2 linked regions of the Cytobacillus luteolus genome follow. The protein of the gene in region 1 interacts with the protein of each later gene in a pairwise test. Links are inferred from orthologs where the notes say so. Each region holds a gene or a part of one and is shown on either strand. Other genes may lie near its edges. The genes, in order: leuS and ligA.

What was found.
Region 2: the proteins of leuS (region 1) and ligA interact in binary tests that used the Escherichia coli proteins (3 or more experiments, as listed by UniProt). The link is inferred for Cytobacillus luteolus from one-to-one orthologs.

The regions. Positions count from the first base shown.
Region 1 is NZ_JAGGKM010000004.1:444,382-455,286, reverse strand. The notes cover bases 5,291-8,369. They hold leuS (leucine--tRNA ligase), read left to right. Parts: upstream 5,291-5,660; coding sequence 5,661-8,078; downstream 8,079-8,369. Other genes in these bases: J2Z26_RS14175 (rhodanese-like domain-containing protein), read left to right, coding at 8,168-8,369. In the rest of the region: J2Z26_RS14210 (sigma-54 interaction domain-containing protein), read left to right, coding at 1-170; J2Z26_RS14205 (CoA transferase subunit A), read left to right, coding at 401-1,087; J2Z26_RS14200 (CoA transferase subunit B), read left to right, coding at 1,104-1,766; J2Z26_RS14195 (GntP family permease), read left to right, coding at 1,796-3,115; J2Z26_RS14190 (3-hydroxybutyrate dehydrogenase), read left to right, coding at 3,142-3,918; J2Z26_RS14185 (multicopper oxidase domain-containing protein), read right to left, coding at 3,992-5,056; more of J2Z26_RS14175, read left to right, coding at 8,370-8,473; J2Z26_RS14170 (MATE family efflux transporter), read left to right, coding at 8,565-9,944; J2Z26_RS14165 (diguanylate cyclase), read right to left, coding at 9,959-10,905.
Region 2 is NZ_JAGGKM010000006.1:240,525-251,274, reverse strand. What follows is about bases 1-2,924. They hold ligA (NAD-dependent DNA ligase LigA), read left to right. Parts: upstream 1-421; coding sequence 422-2,428; downstream 2,429-2,924. Other genes in these bases: J2Z26_RS17930 (CamS family sex pheromone protein), read left to right, coding at 2,441-2,924; pcrA (DNA helicase PcrA), read left to right, coding at 1-368. Outside these bases: more of J2Z26_RS17930, read left to right, coding at 2,925-3,631; pruA (L-glutamate gamma-semialdehyde dehydrogenase), read left to right, coding at 3,946-5,493; sodium/proline symporter PutP, read left to right, coding at 5,992-7,443; ribB (3,4-dihydroxy-2-butanone-4-phosphate synthase), read right to left, coding at 7,678-8,310; Asp-tRNA(Asn)/Glu-tRNA(Gln) amidotransferase subunit GatC, read left to right, coding at 8,721-9,011; Asp-tRNA(Asn)/Glu-tRNA(Gln) amidotransferase subunit GatA, read left to right, coding at 9,027-10,484; Asp-tRNA(Asn)/Glu-tRNA(Gln) amidotransferase subunit GatB, read left to right, coding at 10,497-10,750. UniProt on the Escherichia coli protein: DNA ligase that catalyzes the formation of phosphodiester linkages between 5'-phosphoryl and 3'-hydroxyl groups in double-stranded DNA using NAD as a coenzyme and as the energy source for the reaction.

The sequences.
Region 1 (10,905 bases):
AGCTTCTTATTGGTCAGAGATCCTTAAAAGAGATTTTAGATGAAACCGAGAAAAAAATTATTGAAAAATCCCTTGAACAATTTGGACAAGATAAACTACAAGCGGCTAAGTCTTTAGGAATTAGTAAATCTAGTATGTATGAAAAAATTAAAAAATATAGTTTAGAATAAAAAATTCCAGATTTCCGGAAACCATTCCGGAAATCTGGAATTTTAAATTTAAGTGATTTAAAAAGCGTTTTCAAACAGATTAACTCATTTCTATTCCAGAATTCCGGAAAAAAAAGCTGCGCTTAATTCAGTGAAAAGTGAAAAAAATGTGAACAATATGCGTTTTTGAAAAGTTGGCACGGTCCTTGCATTGTAAATAGTGAACGAAAACTTAGAAAGGAGGAGAAAAAATGAAACCTGTATTTACTTCATTTGTAGAAGCTGTAAAGGATATCAAAGATGGCTCAACACTTATGGTGGGAGGCTTCGGTTTAGTAGGTATTCCTGAAAATCTAATTTTGGCTTTAGTTGAAACAGGTGTTAAGGATCTAACTGTTATTTCAAATAACTGTGGAGTTGACGATTGGGGCCTAGGGTTATTGTTAAAGAATAGACAAATCAAAAAGATGATAGGTTCTTATGTTGGTGAAAATAAGGAATTCGAAAGACAGGTTCTCGCTGGTGAACTAGAGGTAGAGCTCACACCACAAGGGACACTAGCTGAACGGATTCGTGCAGGTGGGGCAGGTATCCCAGCTTTTTATACACCAGCTGGCGTAGGAACTCCAGTTGCCGAAGGAAAAGAAGTCAGAGAGTTTAATGGAAAAGAGTATATTTTAGAAAAGGCCCTAGTTGCTGATTTTAGTTTGGTTAGAGCTAGTAAGGCAGATAAAATGGGTAATCTTATCTATAATAAAACAGCAAGAAACTTTAATCCGATGATTGCTGCAGCGGGTAAGGTGACGATCGCCGAAGTCGAAGAGCTTTTTGAAATTGGAGATTTAAATCCCAATGAAATTCATACTCCTAGCATCTACGTTCAACGTTTAATTGTAGGCAAGCAAGAAAAACGAATTGAAAGACTAACAGTTTCATAGAAAGGAGGAGTACTTTTTGACTCATTTAGATAAACAGGCCATTCGTGAAAAAATTGCAAGAAGAGCTGAACAAGAAATTGAAAGCGGTTTCTATGTAAATCTAGGAATCGGTATGCCAACATTAGTTGCGAACTATATTCAAAGTAATAAGCAAGTCGTACTACAGTCTGAGAATGGGTTATTAGGAATCGGACCTTATCCGTCTAAGGAAGAGGTTGATCCTGATTTAATTAACGCTGGGAAAGAAACTGTTACAGCAATTAAGGGAGCTTCTTATTTTGATAGTGCCGAATCATTTGGAATGATCCGAGGTGGGCATGTTGATATTGCTATATTAGGTGGAATGGAAGTTTCAAAGTCTGGAGATCTAGCAAACTGGATGATTCCTGGCAAAATGATCAAAGGCATGGGTGGAGCAATGGATCTCGTTCACGGTGCCAGAAAAATCATTGTCATTATGGATCATGTTAGTAAAAATGGAGATCCGAAAATTGTAAATGAATGCAGCCTTCCCTTAACAGGAAAGAATGTCGTAAATCGAATTATTACAGATCGGGCTGTAATTGATGTAACAGAAAAAGGGCTAAAACTAATTGAAGTCTTTGAGGGATACACAATCGAGGATATCCAACAATCAACCGAACCAGATTTAATTATTGAGGATGTAAATGTTTATTAAGATATTAATGAAAGATAGGGGGAAAATTAATGCTTAGTATGATAGGTCTTATTGGCGGCTTAGCACTTTTAATTTATTTAACAATGAAGGGTATGAATTTACTAGTAGCAGGACCACTATGTGCATTATTCGTTGCAGTATTAAGTGGATTACCATTGTTTCCACAGTTAGCTCCAGATGGTGGAGCAAATCTAGTAACAAACTATATGACTGGTTTTTCTGGGTTTGTTGCTTCTTGGTATTTGATGTTCTTACTAGGTTCCATTTTCGGGAAAGTTATGGAAGATAGTGGAGCAGCAGATAGTGTATCTAAATGGGTAGTTGATAAGCTAGGTATGAAGCAAGCTGTATTAGCAGTAGTTGCTGCCTGTGCAATTTTAACATACGGTGGAGTTAGCTTATTCGTAGTAGCATTCTCTGTGTATCCAATGGCGCTAAGTTTATTTAAACAGGCAGACCTTCCGCGTCGCTTTATTCCTGCTGCATTAGCATTTGGTTCAGTAACCTTCACAATGACTTCAGCGGGATCGCCAGAAATTCAAAACTGGATTCCAATTGAGCATTTAGGCACGACTCCATACGCTGGTTGGGAAGTTAGTTTAATTGTTGCCGTGTTTATGGCAGTATTCGGCTACTGGTGGTTAAAACGTATGATCACGAAAGCAGTATCAAATGGTGAAAGATTCGTTGCTCGTAAAAATGACCCAGTAGTTGCAAATAAGGAATTACCTAATCCAATTGTTGGTTTAATTCCACTTTTAGTTGTACTTATTATTTCATTTATTTTCCATGATTCATTAAAACAATCTGCGTTAATTATTGCTTTATTAGGTGGGGTAATTGCAACATACTTATTAAATCGAAAATATTTCACTTCGTTCTGGAATGCAGTTTCAGACGGAACAATGGGAGCTTTAGTTGCCATCGGTAATACAGCAGCTGTAGTTGGATTTGGAGGAGTAGCAAAAGCAGTACCTGCATTCCAAGTTGCTGTTGATGCAATGACAAGCATTCCAGGCAGTCCATTAATTGGTGGAGCTATCGCGGTAAGTGTAATTGCTGGGATGACAGGTTCAGCTTCTGGTGGCCAGGCAATTGCATTACCATTACTAGCACCACATTATATGGACTTAGGTGTTAATACGGAAGCACTTCATAGAACTGTAGCTATTTCTTCAGGTGCTCTAGACTCTTTACCACATAATGGCTATGTTGTAACAACAGTTCGAGCAATTTGTGGTGAGTCACATAAAGATGCATATGGTGCAGTTGGAATTGTAACAGTAGTTGTACCGTTAATCGGTTTAGCACTTGCAATTGCATTATTTTCAATTGGTTTAGGTATTTAATTTAACAGGGAAGGGACGGTTGTAACGTGGTTGAGAATAAAGTTGTTTTCATAACAGGTGCAGCAAGAGGAATTGGTCTTGAAATTGGCAGAACCTTTGCTGAAAGCGGGGCGAAGGTTGCACTCTCAGATTTAGATGAAGCAGGGGTAAAAGAAGCAGCACAGGCCTTAACAGAGAAGGGCTATGACGTAATAGGAATTAAATGCAACGTAACTGATGAAAATGAGATGAAGCAGGCTCTAGACCAAGCGGTAAATCATTTTGGAAGAATAGACTGTTTGATAAATAACGCAGGACTTCAACACGTTGCAAACATTGAAGATTTCCCTAGCGAAAAGTTTGAACAATTAATTTCAATCATGCTTACCGCACCATTTAAGGCAATTAAGCATGTGTTTCCAATCATGAAGAATCAACAGTTTGGTAGAGTTATTAACATGGCTTCTATTAATGGTTTAGTTGGTTTTGCTGGAAAAGCTGCATATAATAGTGCAAAGCATGGAGTAATCGGTTTAACTAAGGTTGCAGCACTAGAGGGAGCGGCACACGGAATTACAGTAAATGCTGTATGTCCTGGATATGTAGACACACCACTTGTGCGTAACCAATTAAGCGATCTTGCAAAAACTAGAAATGTTCCATTAGAAAGTGTATTAGAAGAGGTTATTTACCCATTAGTGCCTCAAAGAAGATTACTTCAAGTAGAAGAAATCGCGAGTTATGTGATGTTTTTAGCTAGTGACCATGCAAAGGGAATCACTGGTCAAGCTTGTGTAATTGATGGTGGATATACTGCTCAATAAAATGAAAAAAAGAACCTTTAGTGAGTACTAGAGGTTCTTTTACTTTTATACTACTATTCTATTATCCTCCTGATCAATGTCCTCCAACAGCTTTACCATCGTCTTTGCCGTCTTCAGTTACCTTTAACATTGCTACCGCACCTTTTTGAGCATGATTAAATTGGTGAGTAACAATTGGATAGTTCCCTACTTCTGTTACAGTGAATTCAACTACAGCACCACCACTCGCAGGTAACATAACAGTTTGTAAGCCTTGCATATGGTTATATGGGTTTCCATCGATATATACATCATCAAATACAGTTCCAACTACGTGGAATGAACTTACCTCATTCGGTCCAACATTATTAACATAGATTCTAATGCGGTCACCAACTTTAGCTAATAAAGGTTCGTTTTTCAAAGAGAAAGTATCTCCGTTTGTATTGCGGTCACCTTCTTTAAGAGCTTTTGCAGAGAATACAACTTGACTAGGCTCACCATTCATGAAATCATTAATATCATTATATTTGTACCATTCATTCTGAATCAGGACAAATTCGCGATCGATTTCTGCATCGTTTGGATAACCATCTTTAGGCATAACGATTATTGTACCATGCATACCATTAGCTATATGAGATAGTACTGGTGCTGTACCACAGTGGTACATGAACACACCGGGCTTATTTGCAGGGTATCTGAATGTCCCAGTTTCATCAGGTTCTACATTTGCAAATCCTTTTGAAGGAGCTGCGTGCACGGCATGGAAGTCCATGCTATGTGGAATAGCCGGGTCCATATTTTTTAAGGTGAAGTTTATCATGTCGCCTTCTTTAACGACTACTACAGGTCCTGGAGCTTCACCATTAAAGGTCCATGCTTTATAATTGTAATCTGGGCTAATTTCAATGTCGGTGATTTGAGAAGTCATTTCAACATTTACTTCATTTTCTCCAATTCTCTCTATTTTTACTGGGATTGGCTCTTGGTTTAGGTCTTTATGTGGTGCAATAACTTCTACTTCATTAGTAGAAGTAGCTGCCTCTACTACACCATCCTTTTTGGAACTCTCATCAGTAGCACTTGAATTACATCCAGCTAGTATAACCATAGAAGATAAAGCTAAAATGAATACCATTTTGAATCGACTGTTCATATTATTCCCTCCATAAATTGTTTTTCATAAATTTGTTTTTATCTACACCCTTATAATAAAGCGTTTACTTTCCTGATTTTGTGACCCAGGCCACAAAAAAGCGCTACTTTATGTACAGTTTGTGAATTGATGAACATATAAATAATGTACGAATAGTGTTATCGGAAATTGGCCTAAATCCATTAATTTAAAAAAGCTACTATAATCAAGCCTAATTTTCTTAAATACTCTTGCAGTTCGATTGCAAATTCTATACAATACTCATTATACTAATGAAAAAAGTAATGACTTTGAAAAGGAATAGTAATGAATCGAACATGTTCAGAGAGTTGACGGGTGGTGCAAGTCAATCATTGTTAGTTCATGAACTCGCCTTTGAGTTGCAGGTGCGAACGAAAGCCTAATGGTTTTCCAAGTAGTATTTGCCGTCTTATCCGCGTTAAGGAGTAATGAAGTGAGTGACGTACGTACACTAATTTGGGTGGTACCGCGGGAGTTATACATATAACCTCTCGTCCCTTTTATGGGATGAGAGGTTTTTTTATGTTCAAAAACGTACAAAATGGTAAAAAATCATTTGTTAATACAGAGGAGGAAGGTTTATATGAGTTTCAATCATCTTGAGATTGAAAAGAAGTGGCAAACACATTGGGAAAGTAATAAGACATTTAAAACGAATGAAGAAGTTGAAAAGCGGAAGTTTTACGCATTAGACATGTTTCCTTATCCTTCTGGAGCAGGACTTCATGTAGGACACCCTGAGGGCTATACTGCTACTGACATCTTATCAAGAATGAAGCGTATGCAGGGCTATAATGTACTACATCCAATGGGCTGGGATGCTTTTGGACTTCCAGCAGAACAATATGCATTAGATACAGGAAATGATCCAGCAGAATTCACAGAACAAAACATAAATACATTTCGTCGCCAAATCAAGGAATTAGGTTTTTCTTATGATTGGGATCGTGAGGTTAACACGACAGATCCAGAGTATTATAAGTGGACACAATGGATTTTTATCAAGCTTTATGAAAAAGGTTTAGCATATATTGATGAAGTGGCTGTTAACTGGTGTCCTGCCTTAGGAACCGTGTTAGCGAACGAAGAAGTAATAGATGGTAAAAGTGAGCGTGGAGGTCACCCGGTTGAGCGCCGTCCAATGAAACAGTGGATGCTTAAAATCACTGAATATGGAGATCGTTTATTAGAAGATCTTGAAGAGTTAGATTGGCCTGAAAGCTTAAAAGAAATGCAACGCAATTGGATCGGTCGTTCAGAGGGTGCACATGTAACGTTTGAAATTGATGGACATGTTGAAACCTTTACTGTATTCACTACTAGACCTGATACTTTATTTGGTGCAACGTATGCTGTTTTAGCACCGGAGCATGCTTTCGTTAGTAAAATAACGACGGATAACCAAAAAGAAGTGGTAGAAGCCTACTTAGATAAAGTAAAAATGAAGAGTGACCTAGAGCGAACAGACTTAGCAAAAGATAAAACCGGCGTTTTCACAGGTGCGTATGCAATTAATCCAGTAAATGGTGAGAAGATGCCAATTTGGATTGCTGATTATGTATTAGCAAGTTATGGAACAGGTGCTATTATGGCGGTTCCAGGACATGATGAACGTGATCATGAATTCGCAGTGAAGTTCGACTTACCTATAAAAGAAGTTGTTGCTGGTGGAGATGTTACGAGAGAGGCTTACACAGGTGATGGTGAGCACGTTAACTCTGAGTTTTTAAATGGATTAGGAAAAGAAGAAGCCATTTCCAAGATGATCTCATGGTTAGAGGAAAATGGCAAAGGTGAGAAAAAAGTTACGTATCGCCTTCGTGACTGGTTATTCAGCCGCCAACGTTACTGGGGAGAGCCAATTCCTATAATCCATTGGGAAGATGGCACAATGACTGCTGTACCAGAAGACCAATTGCCTTTAACCTTACCTAAAACAAAAGAAATTCGTCCTTCGGGAACTGGAGAATCACCTCTTGCGAATATTTCAGACTGGGTAAATGTTGTTGATGAAGCAACTGGTAAAAAGGGACGTCGTGAAACAAATACGATGCCTCAATGGGCAGGTAGTTGCTGGTACTACTTACGTTATATTGATCCAACCAATAGTGAACAACTGGCAGACCCTGAAAAATTAAAACGCTGGTTACCAGTTGATATCTATATCGGAGGAGCAGAGCATGCGGTTCTTCATTTACTATATGCACGCTTCTGGCACAAAGTATTATATGATATCGGGGTCGTTTCAACGAAGGAGCCATTCCAAAAGTTATTTAACCAAGGTATGATACTAGGTGAAAATAATGAAAAAATGAGCAAATCAAAAGGAAATGTAGTAAATCCTGATGATATTATTAAAAGCCATGGTGCTGATACATTGCGTTTATACGAGATGTTCATGGGGCCATTAGATGCATCAATTGCATGGTCAGAAAAAGGCTTGGATGGCTCTCGCCGATTCTTAGACCGTGTATGGCGCTTGTTGGTAGAAGAAAACGGTAAAGTAACTGAAAAGATATCTGGTGATGACCAAGGTCATGCGCTAGAGCGTGTATATCACCAAACGGTTAAAAAGGTAACCGAAGATTATGAGGGATTGCGTTTCAATACTGCTATTTCACAACTAATGGTCTTTATTAATGAAGCGTATAAAGCGACAACCTTACCTAAGATTTATATTGAAGGATTTGTAAAATTACTTTCACCAATTGCGCCACATCTTGCCGAAGAGTTATGGGAGAAGCTTGGAAATACTAATACAATTTCTTATGAGGCATGGCCTGCTTTTGATGAAGGTAAGCTAGTCGAGGATGAGATTGAAATTGTAATTCAGGTAAATGGGAAAGTTAAAGCGAAGTTACACGTACCAACTGATGCAACACGCGAAAAACTAGAAGAGATTGCGATGGCCGATGAATTAGTAAAAGAGCAAATTGAAGGTAAAACGGTTCGAAAGGTAATCGCGGTACCAGGTAAATTAGTAAACATCGTAGCAAATTAAGATGGAACGCACAAGGTTCATTTGAACCTGTGCGTTTTTAATTTCATTTTGCTATAATATCACTAGTTGAAGGAAAGGAATGGATTTTAATGTCTGAAATAGAAATTATTACGACTGAAGAACTCAAGCAGAAACTTGAAAATGGCGAGCAATTAGAATTAGTCGATGTACGTGAAGACGAGGAAGTTGCAGTAGGTATGGTTCCTGGTGCTAAGCACATTAAAATGGGTGAAATTCCAGCAAACCTTGATTACTTCTCCAAAGACAAAGAATACATATTTATTTGCCGTTCAGGTCGCCGTAGTGAAAATGTTTGTTATTATTTACATGAACAAGGTTACAAAGTACGTAATATGGTTGGTGGTATGCTCGAGTGGACTGGTGAAACTAAATAATACCACTTGGGAAACTAAAAACTCTCCTAGTCATAGGGGAGTTTTTGTTATAGAATTGAGTATCCTTAACTAGAAAATAGGAGATAACCTCATGTATCAAACATATACGTTGAAAGAAAAAATTAAACTAATATTCATTATGTTAATTCCTATATTAATTACACAGCTTGGTATGTTTTCTATGGTGTTTTTTAATACCATTATGTCTGGTAAATACAATCCGGCTGATTTGGCTGGAGTAGCCATTGGTTCTTCTATATGGAATCCAATATTTACGGGCTTAAGTGGAATCTTACTAGCAGTATCTCCTATAGCTGCGCAGCGATTTGGAGAGAAAAAAGATAAAGAGGTAACTAGTGTTGTTGTAAATGGAATCAATCTAGCTTTTATCATTGGAATAATTGTTATTTTGGTTGGTGCTTTTATTCTAAATCCTATCTTAGACGCTATGAATTTAGCCCCACGTGTACACAAAACAGCACATGATTATTTAGTTGGATTAAGTTTGGGTATTATTCCATTGTTTATTTTTAATGTTTTACGATCATTTATCTATGCTTTAGGGATTACAAGAATTGTTATGATTATCTTATTAAGCTCTCTTCCAGTGAACTTCTTTTTAAACTATGTTTTAATTTATGGACATTGGGGATTTCCAGAACTTGGAGGAGCAGGAGCAGGTTTGGCTACTTCCTTAACATATTGGGTAATTGCAGGGCTTACAGCATTAATTATAAAAACGAAAATGCCTTTTTCAACATACTCTGTCTTTACAAACTATAAATCTATATCTCTTGAAGAGAGTAAGGAAATCCTAAGAATAGGAGTACCGATGGGGTTATCAACATTTTTTGAAACGAGCATGTTTGCTGTAGTTACAATATTGATTAGCAAATTTGCGATTACAACAATCGCTGCCTATCAAACTGCATTAAATGTCGTTTCTTTCCTATATATGATACCGGTAAGTATTTCTATGGCTTTAACAGTTTTAGTTGGATTTGAAGTTGGGTCAAAAAGATTTAAAGATGCAAAGGTTTATAGTTGGCTTGGCATAGGTTTATCTATGTTAATTGCATTAGTAACTGGATTGTTAGTTGTCCTATTTAGGTATGATGTTGCGGCCCTTTATTCGAATGACCAGGAAGTTATTGTGTTAACTGCCCATTTTTTAATTTATGCTTTATTCTTCCAATTGTCTGATGCGATACAAGCAACTGCTCTTGCAGCTCTCAGAGGCTATAAGGATGTAAATGTAGCTTTCATAATGACACTTGTAGCCTATTGGCTAATTTGCTTACCTCTAGGCTATTACTTGGCTAACTTTACGAAGTTAGGTGCTCCTGGATATTGGATTGGCTTAACCGCAGGATTGCTTGCAGCGGGTGTAGGCTTATCGTTAAGACTAATTCAAATACAAAGAAGATATGAAATAAAATATCCTAAATCAAAAATATCCCCTAGTTTATAATAGGGGATATATGTTTAATTATTCAAGATTACAGAATGTGTATCTCTTATAGATCGTGAAGAAGAACAGACGATATTTCTCCCATTCCGTTTAGCATGATAGAGAGCATCATCGGCTTCCTGGAAAAGAGTATAAGGCTTTTCTAATTCATGATAATAAGCAGCAATACCTACAGAAACAGTGAGGTTTATTTGTTTGTTTCCAGAAAGGTAAAATGGTTCTTCTTCAACTTTCCTTCGAATTCGTTCTGCAATTTCTTTAGCTTTCTCATGATTACAATGTGGAAGAATAATAGAAAATTCCTCACCACCATTTCTTGATAGGACATCCCCTTCTCGAGTTAAACTCTTTAGTAGATTTGCGAGCTGTTTCAATACTTGGTCTCCAGCTAAATGGCCATAGGTATCGTTAATTTGCTTAAAGTGATCAACATCTATAATACAAATTGAACAATCACCCTTCATTTCCATCGTTTTTGTCAAGATGGAATTGTAATAATAATCAAACGAACGAACATTAAATAGTCCAGTTAATGAGTCCCTTTGAGAGCTTTCTTTATATTTTAAATATAGTTCACTGTTTAACCTGATGTAGTTTACAAAATGATAAATTAATGTTCCACCGACCATAGTTGATATTACATGATATAGAGCGAAGTCAAGCACTTCATTAAAGTTATCCACTACAATATATAAGGCTAAGGAAAAGATTGTTTGACTATAGACCAGTAAGGTCAACCACTTCACCCATGGAGTAAGTCTAAGCCTTAAAGATATAAAGCTAGCACCAAAAGCAATTGTAAACATCATAAATAAAGAAACAACTGAAGAGAAGTTATATGCAATTAAGAATCTACCTATAGAAATAACAATTACTGATACTAGAGTCGGTATAAACCCACCAAAGAATGCAACTAATACCACCGGAATATGTCTTAAGTCTAATATAGTAATTTCATTTA
Region 2 (10,750 bases), on another replicon or contig:
TTATTAGTGAAATTCCTGCAGACTTAATTGAAGATTTGCGTGAAAAGTTAATGGAAGAAGAAAGGCAACAAAGGCAGCAAAGACAACAAAGACAGCCAAGGTCGCAAGCTTCACCATTCGATACATCACCGTTTTCAAATACTAGACAGCCTGAACGAAGAGCAACCATTAGCCCAACTATGTCTTCAACTGGTGGGGATGAAATTGGCTGGAAGGTAGGAGACAAAGCATCCCATAAGAAATGGGGAGTAGGCACAGTTGTGAGCGTGAAAGGTGAAGGAGAATCCAAGGAGCTAGATATTGCCTTTCCAAGTCCGGTAGGTATTAAGCGCCTGTTAGCTAAATTCGCACCGATTACTAAAGAATAAGTACTAGTTCTAGTATTGATTGCTACTAATGAAATGATGAAAGGAACCGATGCATGGACAAACATACTGCACAAAGTCGCGTTCAAGAATTACAAGAGTTACTAAATCGATATAACTATGAATATCATGTAATGGACACTCCTTCTGTTTCAGATGCCGAATATGATGCACTATTGCGTGAGTTAGTTGATCTTGAAGGTCAATTTCCAGAATTTAAAACTGTGGACTCTCCGACACAACGAGTTGGAGGTACAATTTTAGATGCATTCGATAAAGTAGAACATCGAACACCTATGCTGAGTTTAGGAAATGCCTTCAGTGAGCAAGACTTGCGTGATTTTGATCGTAGAGTAAAACAGGTTGTTGGAAATGATGTTTCCTATGTATGTGAGATGAAAATTGATGGACTTGCTGTTTCTCTTAGGTATCAGGAAGGGATCTTTGCACAGGGTGCAACGCGCGGTGATGGGAGCATTGGTGAGGATATTACGGAGAATCTTAAAACAATCCGTTCAATTCCGTTACGTTTAACAAACGTACTCGATATTGAGGTACGTGGTGAGGCATTTATGCCGAAAAAATCCTTTGAAGCACTAAACGAGATAAGACACGCAAACGATGAGATGCTCTTTGCGAATCCTCGAAATGCTGCCGCGGGTTCTCTAAGACAGTTAGACCCTAAGTTAGCCGCAAAACGAAATCTTGATATTTATGTTTATAGTATTGCAGACTTAGGTGAAACCGGAGTCACTTCCCATAGTGAAGGTCTTGATCTTCTTGATAAACTTGGTTTTAAAACAAATCCTGAACGAAGAAAATGTGGATCGATCGAAGAAGTCATTTCATTTGTTGAAGGATGGGTTGAGAAAAGACCTAAACTTGCCTATGACATTGATGGGATCGTTATAAAAGTTGATTCATTAGAACAACAATCACAATTAGGTTTTACTGCTAAAAGTCCTAGATGGGCAATTGCGTATAAGTTCCCAGCAGAGGAAGTAGTCACAAAGCTAATAGATATAGAGTTAAGTGTTGGTAGAACAGGGGTAGTAACACCTACTGCAATATTAGAGCCAGTAAAAGTAGCAGGTACAACGGTGCAGCGTGCTTCCCTTCATAATGAAGACCTAATTAGAGAAAAGGACATCAAGATAGGGGATTTTGTCGTTGTAAAAAAAGCAGGTGACATTATTCCTGAAGTAGTTAACGTACTAGTCGAAAGACGTACAGGAGAAGAACAAACGTTTAACATGCCGACAGAGTGTCCTGAATGTGATAGCGAATTAGTCCGTTTAGAAGAGGAAGTTGCCCTACGTTGTATAAATCCAATGTGTCCTGCTCAAATACGTGAAGGTTTAATCCATTTTGTATCTAGAACGGCAATGAACATCGATGGTCTTGGTGAAAAGGTAATCGCTCAACTATTCCAAGAAAAATTAATCACAAATGTAGCTGATATTTATAAACTTCGTAAAGACCAGCTTATTCAATTAGAGCGAATGGGTGAAAAATCAGCGGATAACTTAATCAGCGCCATCCAAGCTTCAAAACAAAACTCACTAGAAAAGCTTTTATTCGGGCTTGGAATACGTCATGTTGGTGCTAAGGCTGCTAAAACTTTGGCACAGCAATTTGAAACAATGGAAAAATTACTTAAGGTAACAACAGAAGAGTTAATTGCAATAAATGAAATTGGTGAAAAAATGGCTGATTCCATTGTGACCTATTTTTCTGCCCCTGAAGTATCAGAGCTCATTGAAGAACTTCGATCTCTCGGAGTAAATCTTGAATACAAAGGTCCAAAGCTAGTAAACGCTGATGAAATTGATTCATACTTCGCTGGTAAAACAGTCGTTTTGACCGGGAAATTAGAGATTTTATCTAGAAATGATGCGAAATCAGAAATTGAGGCTCTAGGTGGTAAAGTAACTGGAAGTGTTAGTAAAAGTACCGATTTAGTCATTGCTGGTGAGGCAGCTGGTTCAAAATTAGACAAGGCTACTGAATTAGGGATTGAAGTGTGGGATGAGGAGCGTTTGATTCAAGAATTAAAGAAATAAGAGGTGTATGTTTTGAAAAGCCTAATAATGATAATGTTGGCGTTTGTCCTTTTCCTTTCAGGGTGTGCACCTACTTTTAATAAAGAAGAGGAAATTGTACAGGATACCGACGAAGCACAAGAGGAGACAGCCATAATTCCTAGATACAAAATATCGGATTCCTATTATCGTACGATATTACCGTTCAAGCCTGGGGAAGCAAGAGGTCTTGTAGTAAGAAATTTAAGAACAAGACTTGATATTGATGAGTTTGAAACAGGACTGATGAGAATTGCACAAGAATCCTTTCCATCAGACCGATATCTGTATCAAGAAGGACAGAGAATACCAAAGAGTTCGATTGAAAAATGGCTGGAACGTAAACAGACTCCTGCGCAACTAACACAAAATAAAATGAAACAAGCAGATAATATCGGTCTTAACCCAGCCTTTGAGTATGATCCTAACAGCGAAGTGTCGTATGAGGAACAAATGGCTCAAAGTCCGATCTACTTTGCCCACATGCTCGAACATAATTATCTTATTAAAAATAAAGATGATAAGGTCGCATTAGGTGGGATTGTGCTTGGAATTGCACTAAACTCTGTACAATATTACAATCTTCCAGATAATCAAGGTGGTTATCCGAGAGAAACAAAGATTGAAACAGAAGTGCTGGTTAGAGAGGGTAAGAAAATTGCAGAAGAAGTTTTAGCAAGAGTCCGTGAGATTAATGAATTAAATGAAGTCCCTATTGTTATTGCTTTATTTGAGCAAGAAGCAGTTTCTTCAATTGCTCCGGGAAACTTTGTTGCAAAAACAGGTGTGATTGAAAAAGGAAACAAAATTAACAAATGGGAGGATGTCAACGAAGAATATCATTTCTTCCCATCTTCTGCAGCTACAAATGAGTATAGAGAAGATGCTATGATGTTCCAAAACTTTAAAGATGATATCGATGAATTCTTCCCAAATTACACAGGTGTTATTGGAAGAGGTTTTTATAAAAATGAAGAACTTTACCAACTAACAATCGAAATTCCGATGCAGTTCTACGGCAAGGCAGAGATCATCGGATTTACCCAATACATCACAGGTGAAATTATGGAACATTTCCCGAATTATTTCTCAATGCAAGTCTATATATCCTCCGAAAGCGGACCAGAAAGCATAATCGTACGCGACGCTGGGCAAGAAGAACCATTTGTTCATATATATAATTAGAGGGCACTTAGTAGTGATTTAAATATTATGTTGATTTCAGCGGAAGGCACGAGACTCCTGCGGGAGAAGTGTGTCAAAGTGAGACCCCACAGGCGCATAGCGCCGAGGAGGCTCACGGACCACCCACGGAAAGCGAGTGCCTGTAGCTGAAATCAACTGGTTAGTTTAGCAACTTTATACATAATGAATAAGTATCATAAAAAAATTTTACAATTGTGACTATTACCGCAACGTTTGAAGAAATCTACTTCTTTTAGTAGAATGGGATTTGTATGATGAAAACGTTTTTATATACAAAGGGAGGCGAAAGTAGAATGGTAGTACCTTATAAACATGAACCATTTACGGATTTTACTGTCGAGGCAAACAAGAAGGCATATTTAGCAGGTCTTGAGACAGTTGAGTCTTACCTTGGAAGAGACTACGACTTAATCATTGGTGGAGAGCGTATTTCAACAGATGACAAAATTGTATCTGTAAACCCGTCAAACAGAGAAGAAGTTGTTGGTCGCGTTTCAAAAGCAAACCGTGAGTTAGCAGAAAAAGCAATGCAAATCGCAGATAAAACGTTCCAAACATGGCGCAAGACGAAGCCTGAAATGCGTGCAGATATATTATTCCGTGCAGCTGCAATCATCCGTCGTCGTAAGCATGAGTTTTCTGCTCTTTTAACAAAAGAAGCAGGTAAACCATGGAATGAAGCAGATGCAGATACAGCTGAAGCAATTGACTTCTTAGAGTATTATGGACGTCAAATGCTTAAGTTAAAAGATGGCATTCCAGTAGAAAGCCGTCCAATCGAATACAACCGTTTTAACTATATTCCACTTGGAGTAGGGGTTATCATCTCTCCATGGAACTTCCCATTTGCAATTATGGCTGGTATGACAACGGCAGCATTAGTAGCTGGTAACACAGTTTTACTAAAGCCTGCTAGTACAACTCCAGTTGTTGCTGCGAAATTCATGGAAGTTCTTGAAGAAGCGGGTCTTCCTGCAGGAGTAGTTAACTATATTCCTGGTAGTGGAGCTGAGGTTGGAGATTACTTAGTTGACCACCCACGTACTCGTTTCATTAGCTTTACAGGCTCTCGTGATGTAGGACTTCGTATTTTCGAACGTGCTTCAAAGCTAAACGACGGCCAAATCTGGTTAAAACGTGTAATTGCTGAGATGGGCGGTAAAGATACAATTGTTGTTGATAAAGAAGCTGATCTTGAATTAGCTGCTAAATCAATCGTGGCTTCTGCGTTTGGTTTTTCAGGACAAAAATGTTCTGCATGCTCTAGAGCAGTTATCCTAGAGGATGTTTATGATCAAGTAGTAGATCGCGTTGTTGAATTAACAAAAGAACTAAGATTAGCTGATCCAACTGATCCTACAACGAACATGGGTCCTGTAAACGACCAAGGTGCTTTTGATAAAATCATGAGCTATGTTGAAATCGGTAATCAAGAAGGTAAACTTCTTCATGGTGGAAAAGGCGATGACTCTAAAGGTTGGTTCATCGAACCTACAATCTTCGGTGATGTTGCTGAAGATGCTCGCCTAATGAAAGAAGAGATCTTCGGACCTGTTGTAGCAATATGCAAAGCAAAAGACTTCGATCATGCAATCGACATTGCAAACAACACTGAGTATGGTCTAACTGGAGCAGTTATTACTAATAACCGTGCAAACATTGAAAAAGCACGTGAAGACTTCCATGTTGGTAACTTATACTTCAACCGTGGATGTACAGGTGCGATTGTTGGATATCAACCATTTGGTGGATTCAACATGTCTGGTACAGACTCAAAAGCTGGTGGCCCAGACTACCTAGTTCTTCACATGCAAGCTAAAACTACATCTGAAATGCTTTAAGTTATAAATATCTTTATGAAAGTCCCTCCTGCCCGAGGGGCTTTTTTCATATCTAAAAATCTATTTTTGTAGTTAGAATAAAAAATATTTTTGGCGGTATCGGGGAAAAAGTCAACTTAAATTTCGTCTAAATTGTGACGGAACCTCAATTTAATTTTATTAATTTACATGAATAGATATGTTATTAAAGCTGATATATTTAAAAAATGATTCAAAATTGCTTATAAATATACATCTTGAAAAAGTAGTCTGAATTTTCAATAAGACTAAAAATTCTATTTGTGATATGATAATCAACATGACGAAATACCTAGTCCATAATTAGAATAATCATGAAATTGTATGTGACTGCATATTAATTTCATGTAAGACAATCTTGGAGGTGATGAAATGGAATATTCGTTAACTGGAGCAACTTGGTTTTGGCTATTTGTGCCGATGTTAATCACAGTAGTCCTATCAGTTATATCGAATTTTACCGAGGGGAGAGAATAATTAATGGAACCAGCAGTTTTAGTAACGTTTATCATTTATTTAATTGGTATGCTATTAATAGGTGTTATTGCATATCGCATGACAAGTAATCTATCAGACTATGTATTAGGTGGAAGGCGACTATCTCCGGGTGTTGCTGCATTGAGTGCAGGTGCCTCAGATATGAGTAGTTGGCTACTATTAGGTTTACCAGGTGCAGTTTACGCTTCAGGTGGTATGCCGCAAATTTGGATTGCCGTTGGTCTAGCAATTGGTGCTTATCTAAATTGGCAGTTCATTGCAAAACGTTTACGTTCTTATACAGAAAAGGCAAACGATTCAATTACGATTCCTGATTTTTTTGAAAATCGATTTAAGGATAACTCGAAGTCTTTACGTGTAATTTCTGCATTAGTAATTCTATTGTTTTTTACTTTCTATACATCATCAGGTATGGTCGGAGGAGCAAAGTTATTTGAAGCTTCTTTTGGACTTACGTATAACCAAGCACTTTGGATTGGAGCAATTGTTATCATTTCCTACACCTTCTTAGGTGGATTCCTAGCAGTAAGCTGGACCGATTTTATTCAAGGTATTTTAATGTTCCTTGCGTTAATCGTGGTGCCAATTGTTGCGATCTCTAAACTTGGTGGTTGGGGCAACACTGTAAACACAGTAGGAGAAATTGATCCTTCTTACCTAGACGTGTTTGCAGGAATGACCACTATTGGTATTATCTCATTATTAGCATGGGGATTAGGTTACTTCGGTCAACCACATATCCTAACTCGTTTTATGGCATTAAAATCGGTTAAAGATGTACCAAAAGCTCGTATGATTGGTATGACTTGGATGGTATTTGCACTATTTGGTGCAGTATTCACAGGTTTTGCGGGGATTGCATTCTTTGCGGATAGCCCATTAGCAGATGGAGAGCAAGTATTCATTCTCTTTACTCAAGTATTATTTGACCCATGGGTATCTGGTATTCTATTAGCAGCAATCTTAGCAGCTATTATGAGTACAATTGATTCACAGCTACTTGTATCTTCAAGTGCTCTTGCAGAGGACTTTTACAAAGCTATTCTTAAAAAGGATGCTTCTGAAAAAGAACTTGTATGGGTAGGACGTATTGCTGTTGCAGGTATCGCTCTAATTGCGATCCTATTAGCAGGTAACCCAGATAGCTCAGTATTAGCATTAGTAAGTTATGCTTGGGCAGGATTTGGTGCAGCATTTGGTCCAGTAATCATTCTATCGTTGTTCTGGAAACGTATGAACCGTTGGGGTGCTTTAGCAGGTATGATTGTTGGTGCTGTAACAGTTGTTGTTTGGAGTAAGTTAGGTACACCGCTTTATGAAATTGTACCAGGATTCATTCTAGCAACACTAGCTGTAGTAATTGTCAGCTTAGTAACAGCTGAGCCAGACCAAGAAATTCAAGATAAATTTGATGAAGTGAAAAATAGTTTATAAGACTAATAGGCCTACTTGTGAATAACGAGTAGGTCTTTTTTTATGAGATTAAGAGAGAATCAGGCCAAAATGAGGAATAATCGGGCCGAATGATGTTGAATTCGGGCCGAACCAATTGGAAATCGGGCGGAACAAATACAAAATCGGGCCGAACCTAAAATACTCAAACCAAACCCTCAAAATAAAACAAAAGCACGAGCACTTTAACCCTCGTGCTCGTGCTATTAATCTAGATTACCAATTCAAATACCCCTGTTTCACCCGATAATCAACTATATCCTGTACGGTTATCAATGCTAATTCATGTTTAATAGCAAATACCTCTAAGTCACTTCTCCTAGCCATATGCCCGTCATCTCCCATAATCTCACAAATAACGGCAGCAGGATAAAGACCTGCTAATTTCATCAAATCAATGGAAGCCTCAGTCTGGCCTCTTCGATCTAATACACCATTGCTTCTAGCTTTTAGTGGAAATACGTGTCCTGGCCTTACAAAATCCTGGGGAGAGGCTGTAGAGTCGATTAACTTTAGAATCGTATGTGCTCTCTCATACGCAGAGATACCAGTTGTAATTCCTTCCTTCGCATCTACTGATACAGTAAAAGCTGTACGTAAGGATTCCTCGTTTTCTTCCACCATCTGTGGCAGATTTAAAAAGTTTAACCGATCCTCAAGCATTGGTGTACAGATTAACCCTTTACCATAGGTAGCAATAAAGTTAATGTGCTCACCCGTTACTTTTTCAGCAGCCATGACAAGGTCTCCCTCATTCTCACGGCTTTCATCATCCTGAATGATGACCATCTTTCCTTTACTTACTTCTTCAATTGCCATTTCAACACGACTAACAGCTGTCTTTGTCATTCAAAAACCTCCATAAAATAGATTTTTGAATATCCTACAACCGGAAAAAGAAAATGCCTAACTACACATCTAGTTAGGGCATACAGAAATAAGCCTATTGTAATAGATTTTTAAAAAAATCTTCACAAAAAGACTCCTCTACCTTCTCCCATCCGGACTATACCGTCGGCCTTAGAGTTACACTAAGTCAGTCATTAACATTAGATGCTAATGAGTCGCGGGCTTAAGCTTTTAAAGCTATCACCGCCGGTCAGGAATTTCACCATGCCCCGAAGGTTGTATTCAATTCATGTAAGATTATACCATTTAAAGAAGAGATTGAGAATAAATACACACATCGGTTGCTTTAATGCTTTAGACTTTGATATTATCAGAATAATTAACGGACGACTTATATGGGGGTGGATCGGTTGACTAGAATTTCAATTGACCAAGTAAAGCATGTAGCTAATTTAGCAAGATTAGCTATAACGGAAGAGGAAGCAAACAATTTTAAAACACAATTAGAAGCAATCATTACATACGCTGAGCAGTTAAATGAGGTAAACACAGATAATATTGAGCCTACTACGCATGTGCTCAAAATGAAAAATGTATTGCGAGAGGACGAGCCTAAAACAGGTTTGCCACTGAAAGAAGTGCTGAAGAATGCACCAGACTCAAAGGATGGACATATACGTGTTCCGTCAATTATTGAATAGGGGGGAATTAAGTGTATGTCACTATTTGACTATAAAATTTCAGAACTTCATCAATTTTTACATAAGAAAGAGATACGTGTTACTGATCTTGTTCATGAATCCTTTAAACGAATAAATGAGGTTGACCATAAAATTGAAGCTTTTTTAACTTTAGATGAAGAAAAAGCAATGAACTACGCTAACACATTAGATGAAGCACTAGGAAAAAAGGATGAGTTCGGCCTGCTTTTTGGGATGCCAATTGGAATTAAGGATAATATTGTCACAAAAGGGTTGCGAACTACTTGTGCAAGTAAAATTCTTGAGAATTTTGATCCGATTTATGATGCAACAGTTGTTCAAAAGCTAAAGGATGCGGAGACTGTTACAATAGGAAAACTAAACATGGACGAGTTTGCCATGGGATCTTCAAACGAAAATTCTAGCTTTAAGAAAACGAAGAACCCTTGGAATACGAATCATGTACCCGGTGGTTCAAGTGGAGGCTCTGCCGCTGCGGTTGCAGCAGGAGAAGTTCTCTTTTCATTAGGGTCAGACACGGGAGGTTCTGTTAGACAGCCTGCATCATTCTGTGGGGTTGTAGGATTAAAACCTACATATGGCCGTATTTCTCGTTACGGACTTGTGGCGTTCGCTTCGTCCTTAGATATTATTGGACCGATTACACGAAACGTAGAAGATAATGCCTATTTATTACAAGCAATTGCAGGAGTAGATCCAATGGATTCTACGTCAGCCAATGTGGATGTTCCAGATTACTTGTCCGCTCTCACAGGAGATGTGAAGGGTTTACGGATAGCAGTTCCTAAAGAGTATCTTGCAGAAGGGGTGAAAGAGGATGTGCGCCAATCTGTCCTGGATGCTCTAAAGGTACTCGAAGGGTTAGGTGCAACGTGGGAAGAGGTATCCTTACCACACTCAAAATACGCTCTAGCAACCTACTATTTATTATCATCATCTGAAGCTTCAGCAAACCTGGCTCGTTTTGATGGTGTCCGTTATGGTCATCGTACGAACAATGCCGAGAGCTTACTTGAAATGTATAAACAAACTCGTAGTGAAGGCTTTGGAGATGAAGTTAAGCGTCGTATCATGCTTGGTACATTTGCATTAAGCTCTGGATACTATGATGCCTATTATAAAAAAGCACAAAAAGTGCGTACGTTAATTAAGAAAGACTTTGAGGATGTGTTTGAGAACTTTGATGTGATTATTGGCCCTACTGCACCTACACATGCTTTTAGATTAGGTGAAAATACAAAGGACCCAATGACAATGTATGCAAATGATATTTTAACCATCCCGATGAACTTAGCTGGAGTACCCGCAATCTCTGTACCTTGTGGATTTTCAAAAGGACTGCCATTAGGTTTACAAATCATTGGAAAACATTTCGATGAGAGCACATTATTCCGTGTTGCACATACATTCGAACAAGCTACTGAACATCATAAAGCTAAACCACAACTGTAAGGGGGGATAAAGATGAAGTACGAGGTAGTTATCGGACTAGAGGTCCACGTTGAATTAAAAACAAAATCAAAGATATTCTCGGCTAGCCCAACAGAATTTGGTGCACCAGCAAATACACAAACCTCTGTGATTGATTTAGGTTATCCAGGTGTCTTGCCTGTCCTGAATAAAACGGCAGTTGAATATGGAATGCGCGCCTCAATGGCACTAAACTGCGAAGTAGCGACAGATACGAAATTTGATCGAAAAAACTACTTTTATCCTGA